Solidesulfovibrio magneticus RS-1: one gene and its partner. The main gene of each other region encodes a partner of the protein of the gene in region 2 in a complex. Links are inferred from orthologs where the notes say so. Each region holds a gene or a part of one and is shown on either strand. Other genes may lie near its edges. The genes, in order: mnmE and mnmG.

Region 1 (3,147 bases), 1.4 Mb from region 2 along the record:
TCCCAACTTCCAGAATCCTTCGGGCCTGACCTATTCCCTGGCCGCCCGCCGGGCCGTGTCCGAGGCCATGCGCGTGTCCGACGCGGTTTTCGTCGAGGACGACCCTTACGGCGAACTGCGCTTCATGGGCGAAGCCCTGCCGCCGGTGTCAGCCTTCATGACCCAGGACCGCTATCTGCTGGGCACGTTCTCCAAGATCGCCGCCCCGGGCCTGCGCCTGGGCTGGGTGGTGGCCGATCCCGACTCCCTGCCCAAGCTCGTCACGGCCAAGCAGGCCTCCGACCTCCACTGTTCGACGCTGGTGCAGCGCATCCTGGTGCAGTACCTGGCCGACAACGACCTCGACGCCCATATCGCCACCATCAAGGCCGCCTACGGGGCCCAGCGCGATCTCATGGTCGAACGCATCAAGGCCGAATTCCCCGAAGGCGTGGCGTACACCGAACCCGAGGGCGGCATGTTCCTGTGGGTCACTCTGCCCGAGGGCTGCTCGGCCTTTGCCCTGTTTGACCTGTGCATCAAGGAAAAGGTCGCCTTCGTGCCCGGCGAGCCGTTTTTCGTGGACGGCTCGGGCCAGCGCACCATGCGGCTCAACTTCTCCAACGCCGAACCCGAGCGCATCGTGGAAGGCATCCGCCGCATGGGCCGGGCCATTGAAAAGCTTCTGGAAACGCCGGCCTGTCCGGCCGGACCGGACGCCTAACGCCCCATGCGCCCCAAGCCTTCCGACACCATCGCCGCCGTCGCGACCCCGCCGGGTCGCGGCGGCGTCGGCATTATTCGCGTCAGCGGCCCGGCCGCCCGGGACATTGCCGAGAAGCTCTTCCGGTCGCCACGGCCGGACTTTTCGGGCCTTAGGCCCTACCGCCTGCACCACGGGACCTTTCACGCGCCCGGGGGCAGGCTCCTCGACGAGGGCATGGCCGCCTTCATGCCCGGCCCGGGCAGCTACACCGGGCAGGACACGGCCGAGCTTTTCTGCCACGGCTCCCCGGCCGTGCTGGCTGCCGTGCTCGGGGCCGCTTACGCCCTGGGCGCGCGGCCGGCCGAAGCCGGGGAATTCACCAAGCGCGCCTTTTTAAACGGCCGGCTGGACCTGTCCCAGGCCGAGGCCGTGGCCGAACTCATCGCCGCCCGGGGCGCGGTCCAGGCCGATCTGGCGCTAAACCGCCTGACCGGCGGCATGGGCGAGGCGGCCCGGGAACTGGGGCAGGCCCTGGCCGATCTCCTGGCCGGCATCTGCCTGGCCGTGGATTTTCCGGAAGAGGAAGTGGAATGCCTGCCGCGCGAGGCCTTTGCCGACGGCGTGGCAGCGGCTGTTGCCCGCATCGACGCCCTGCTCGAAGCCGGACAACGGGCCGCGCCCTACCGGCAAGGCGCGACGGTGGCCCTTTTCGGCAAGGTCAACGCCGGCAAGTCGAGCTTATTTAATGCCCTGCTCGGCACGGACCGGGCCATCGTGACGGCGCTTCCCGGCACCACCCGCGATTATCTGGAAGAGAGCCTCGACCTCGACGGCCTGCCCGTGCGCCTGACCGACACGGCCGGGCTGCGGGCCACCGACGACGCCATCGAGGACATGGGCAAGAAGCGCGGCCTGGAAAAGGCCCGGCGGGCCACGCTGGGACTGTACGTGGTGGACGGCTCCACGCCCTTTGCCCCGGACCCCGAGGCCGAGGCCGTGCTGGCCGAACTGGGGCCGGGCAAGGTGCTGGCCGTCGCCACCAAGGCCGACCTGCCGCCGGCCGAACCCGCGCCGTTGGCCGCGCTTGCCGGGCGCGGCATCCGTGGCGTGGCCGTGTCCTCGCGCACCGGCCACGGCCTCACCGGTCTTGTGGCCGCCATCCGGGCCATGCTGACCGCCGAGAACGGCCCGCCCGAGCCGGACACGCCGGCCCCCAGCGACCGCGAAGCGGCGGCGCTGTCGGCGGCTCGAGCCGAGCTGGCCGCCCTGGCCGAGGACATCGCTTCAGGCATCCCCTACGACCTCATGGGCGTGCGCCTGGAGACGGCCGCCGGGCTGGTCGCCGACATCACCGGCGAGACCACGCCCGACGACGTCCTAAACGCCGTCTTCGACCGGTTCTGCATCGGAAAATGACAAGCATGGCGTGAGAAGCGCAACGGTCAAGACCATCAGCAGGACATCTTCCACAAACACAGGCCCTGGGCGACACGCTGACCGTTCGCGCCAGGATCGTCCTCCCGCCCGCCTCCTGCGCGGAGCTCAAGAATCTGCCGCCCGGCTTTCCGGGCATCCCCGCCTGACCCTTTGCGCTGAAATCACTGTTGGCAAGCGCCGCGTCATTGAGTATTTCCTGTATCCAATCCTCGAAGGTTTAGATACGGGCAGGTCAAAACGAAGCTCCATGGGCAACTGATGCCCGTGGAGACGCTTGGAATGTATGAGACATGGGACTGGCTCACCGGGGGGCTCAGGCAAAAATGGTCGCGCAACTCTATAATACTGCGGTAGACAACAACTTGCCGCAACGACGTTGGTAAGCATGTTACAGGGCAGTGATTTCGTAAGTTATATCTGGATGTATGCAGCGCTGCTGCATACCATTATTGGCCTTCACGCCCAGATTGCCATATCTATCTTTTCATTTATAGCAATGCTTTTGTTTTGGCGCGTCTCTTTGTTGCGATGGATTTTTCTGACAATCCTCATTCTCGTTGCCGGCCCGAGGTTGTTCGTATCGAGCGGAAAGATCGTGAGCGATGCGCTGACGACAACAGTTATAAAATATAAAATAATTATTGAAGTTGAAACGCCAGAAGGATTAAAGACAGGATCGAATGTTGTCCAGGTGACTATTACGCCGAAGTTTGTCCATTGGAACCCGAGTGCTTCTCCCATAATCATCCGCGTCGAGGGAGAGGCAATTTTTCTTGATCTTGGCCAAGGGAAAAATGTTATTGCTACCCTAGGCTTCGGTCCCACTGGAGCCAATGAGGGTCGGCTGTCGCGGTTGCCGTCGGAGGTGCTTGGTGGGGACAATGGTCAGTCCTATACGAGGGCGCGCACCTGGGAAGGGCGGGCCGAACTCCATGGCGACCTCATCCCTACCATGGTCACATTTGGCGATCTCGCCGACCCTTATACGGTCCAAGTTGTTATGCCTGACGAGTTCGCGACCGTCT
Region 2 (3,226 bases):
GGGCCGGCCAGTCCACGGTCATGTGAATGAAGTTGTCGCCGGCCTTGCCGATGGCCAGGATGGGGGCAACGAAGTTGTAGAAGCTGTGCAGATCGCGGTGGGGGTCGATGCGCAGGCGAAAATCGCAGGCCACGAGCTTGCCGATCCAGGTCGGGTTGGCCCGCACCAGCGACGTCATTTCGAGTTCGATGCCGCGTCCCGGCGAGGCGGCGACGATGGCGGCGTCGGTCATGCGCGCGCCGGGATCGTCGCGCACAAAGCTCACCCGGACCTTGCTGCGCTGGGTCAGGGCCGTTTCCACCAGGGCCCGGACCTCGGCCGGCTTGGTGATCCAGGTGGTTGGGCGCACGTCCGAAGGCCGGTATTTGGTCTTCACGAACGCGCCGACGCCGATCAGTGTGAAAAAGGTCCCGAAAATCATGGCCATGATGAGCAGGGCCTCGGGCGAGGCATGGCCGGTGTTGGTGGCGTCGAGCATCCGATCCCACCAACCGGGGTCAAAGAGGCTTAAAAAAGCCGGAAGGTGGGCAAACCCCCAGAATTCCGCCATGAATCGGTCATAAGCCATCGCCCGGGCGGGCACAAGGGGCTTTTAGGCCTGTCTGGACAGCTTTTTGAGATGGATTTCCAGACAGGACACCGCCGCCGGGGTGACGCCCGAGATGCGCGAGGCCTGGCCCAGGCTGCGCGGGGCCACCCGGATGAGCTTTTCCACCACTTCCCGGGACAGCCCGGCCACGGCGGCGTAGTCGAGGTCCTGGGGCAACTCCACGCCCTCATGGCGGCCGGCCCGGCCGGCCAGCTCCTCCTGGCGCTTCAAGTACCCGTCATATTTGACGCGGGTCTCGGCTTCCACGGCCGCCTCAGCCGGCAGTTCGGCCAGTTCGGGCCAGAAACGGAACAGATCAGGCAGCGTGACGGCCGGGCGACGCAGGAGTTCGTCCAGGCGCAGGCTGCGCTCGGCCGGCTTGCCGCCAAGGGCCTCCCAGGCCGCGTCGTCGCAGTCTCCGGGCCGCACCCGACGTTCGGCCAGCCCGGCCAGGGCCTGGGCGATGGACGCTTCCTTGGCCTGGTAACGCGCCCATTGGGCCTCGCCTACCAAGCCGATCTCCCGACCCAGGGCGGTCAGCCGGGCGTCGGCGTTGCCCTCGCGCAAGAGCAGCCGATGCTCGGCCCGGGAGGTGAACATGCGGTAGGGTTCGCTGGTCCCCTTGGTAACGAGGTCATCGACCAGGACGGCCATGTAGGCCTGATCGCGGCGCAGGAGAAACGGCGGACGGCCGGAAAGCGCCAGACAGGCGTTGAGCGAGGCCCACAGGCCCTGGGCGGCGGCCTCCTCGTAGCCGGAGGTGCCGTTTATCTGGCCGGCCAAGTACAGTCCCGGCAGGGCCTTGGTTTCCAGGGTCGGGGACAGCTGCACCGGGTCGGCGTAGTCGTATTCGATGGCGTAGCCCGGGCGCACGATGACCGCGTTTTCCAGGCCCGGGATGGTGGCGATCATGGCCTTTTGGGTCTCGATGGGCAGGCTGGTGGAGATGCCGTTGGGGTAGATCTCCGGGCTTTCCAGGCCTTCGGGCTCCAGGAACACATGATGGCGGTCGCGCTCGGGAAACCGGGCCACCTTGTCTTCCACCGAGGGGCAGTAGCGCGCGCCGGTCCCCTGGATGACGCCGGTAAAAAGGGGCGAACGCTCGAAACCGGCCCGGATGGCCTCGTGGGTGCGGGCGTTGGTGTGGGTAAGATAGCAGGGAACCTGGGGCAGCACCGGCCCGGGGCCGTGGAAGCTGAACCCCGGCGGCGGCGTGTCGCCGGGCTGGGGCACGGTCACGGAAAAGTCGATGCTCTTGGCCAGCAGGCGCGGGGTGGTGCCGGTCTTGAGGCGGCCAAAGATCAGCCCATGGCGGCGCAGGCTGGCAGGCAAGCCGTCGGAAGGCGGATCGCCCAGGCGGCCCCCGCGCAGCTGGGTCAGACCGATGTGGATAAGCCCGCCCAGAAACGTGCCGGTGGTGACGATGACGGCCCGGGTGGCAAAGATTTCGCCCGAGGCGACGCGCAGGCCGCTGACACGCCCGGCCTCGGCCAGGATGTCCTCGGCGCTGTCCTGGCGCACGGTGAGGTTTTCCTGGGCAAACACGTCGCGCTTGACCACCCGCATATACTCGTCGCGGTCGATCTGGGCGCGGGTGGCGCGCACGGCCGGACCTTTGCTGGTGTTTAACGTGCGGAACTGGATGCCGGCGGCGTCGGCCCACAGGCCCATCATGCCGCCAAGGGCGTCGATCTCGCGGACCATGTGCCCCTTGGCCAGCCCGCCGATGGCCGGATTGCAGGACAGGTGGCCGATGCGGTCCACGTTCTGGGTGAGAAGCAGGGTCTTATGGCCGAGCCTGGCGGCGGCCATGGCCGCCTCGCAGCCGGCGTGTCCGGCCCCGATCACGATGATGTCGAACGTCATGGAAGTCACGCGCCTCCGGCGTAGGGAAAGGGAAAGAGCATGTCGGGGCGCTGCCCCGACGCCCCGCCGGGGGGGATAATCTCCCCCGGACCACCTTGCAAGGGGTGGAATGGGCAAAAAATGGGGGGCATGGTCAGATCGGCGTTAACGGAAAGGGCGGCCTCAGGCGGCTCTAGGCTGTGTCGGGCTTGCGGCCCAGGCAGCACAGCCAGCCCTGGTCGGCTTCCTCGCGGACAGCGACGTCTACAAAGCCGGCGGTCTCGAACAGTTCCCGGAACCGAGCCGGCGTCAAATAGGTCATGGGCACGAGTTCCAGCCATTTGCGGTTGCGGGCGTCGAAACGCGGCGTGTCGTAGACCTCGGCAAGAAGCAGGAACCGGCAGCCCGGGCGCAGCACCCGCCGCACTTCGGCCAGGTCGGCGACCAGGTCGGGCCAGAAGTAATGCGTCTCCACGGCGGTGACCAAGTGAAACGTGGAATCGCGGTAGGGCAGGGCCGAAACCGAGGCCTGGCGGATTTCCATGCGGCCCGAGGCCACGGCCTGGGCGTTGTGGCGCAGGGACAGGGTCACGCTTTTGGGCGAGGCGTCGACGCCGCAGATGCGGCCTCGCGGGGCGAGTTCGGCCAGCCGGGCCAGGGTGCGGCCGCCGCCGCAGCCGATGTCGAGGATGTCCTGGTCCGGGGCGACGTCCACCTGGGACAGGCCCCAGGTGGTCAGGGCGTAGTGGCTGCGGTTCATGCGCCGGCCGATGTATTCGCCAAGAATGCCGC

What was found.
Region 1: the proteins of mnmG (region 2) and mnmE are in contact, whole or in part, in a solved structure (PDB 9HIP), measured with the Escherichia coli proteins. The link is inferred for Solidesulfovibrio magneticus RS-1 from one-to-one orthologs.

The regions. Positions count from the first base shown.
Region 1 is NC_012796.1:4,313,310-4,316,456, forward strand. What follows is about bases 74-2,905. They hold mnmE (tRNA uridine-5-carboxymethylaminomethyl(34) synthesis GTPase MnmE), read left to right. Parts: upstream 74-709; coding sequence 710-2,101; downstream 2,102-2,905. Other genes in these bases: DMR_RS17845 (PLP-dependent aminotransferase family protein), read left to right, coding at 74-703; DMR_RS17855 (hypothetical protein), read left to right, coding at 2,508-2,905. Outside these bases: more of DMR_RS17845, read left to right, coding at 1-73; more of DMR_RS17855, read left to right, coding at 2,906-3,147. UniProt on the Escherichia coli protein: Exhibits a very high intrinsic GTPase hydrolysis rate. Involved in the addition of a carboxymethylaminomethyl (cmnm) group at the wobble position (U34) of certain tRNAs, forming tRNA-cmnm(5)s(2)U34.
Region 2 is NC_012796.1:2,912,454-2,915,679, reverse strand. What follows is about bases 25-2,935. They hold mnmG (tRNA uridine-5-carboxymethylaminomethyl(34) synthesis enzyme MnmG), read right to left. Parts: upstream 2,456-2,935; coding sequence 593-2,455; downstream 25-592. Other genes in these bases: DMR_RS12455 (class I SAM-dependent methyltransferase), read right to left, coding at 2,628-2,935; DMR_RS12465 (hypothetical protein), read right to left, coding at 25-550. In the rest of the region: more of DMR_RS12465, read right to left, coding at 1-24; more of DMR_RS12455, read right to left, coding at 2,936-3,226. UniProt on the Escherichia coli protein: NAD-binding protein involved in the addition of a carboxymethylaminomethyl (cmnm) group at the wobble position (U34) of certain tRNAs, forming tRNA-cmnm(5)s(2)U34.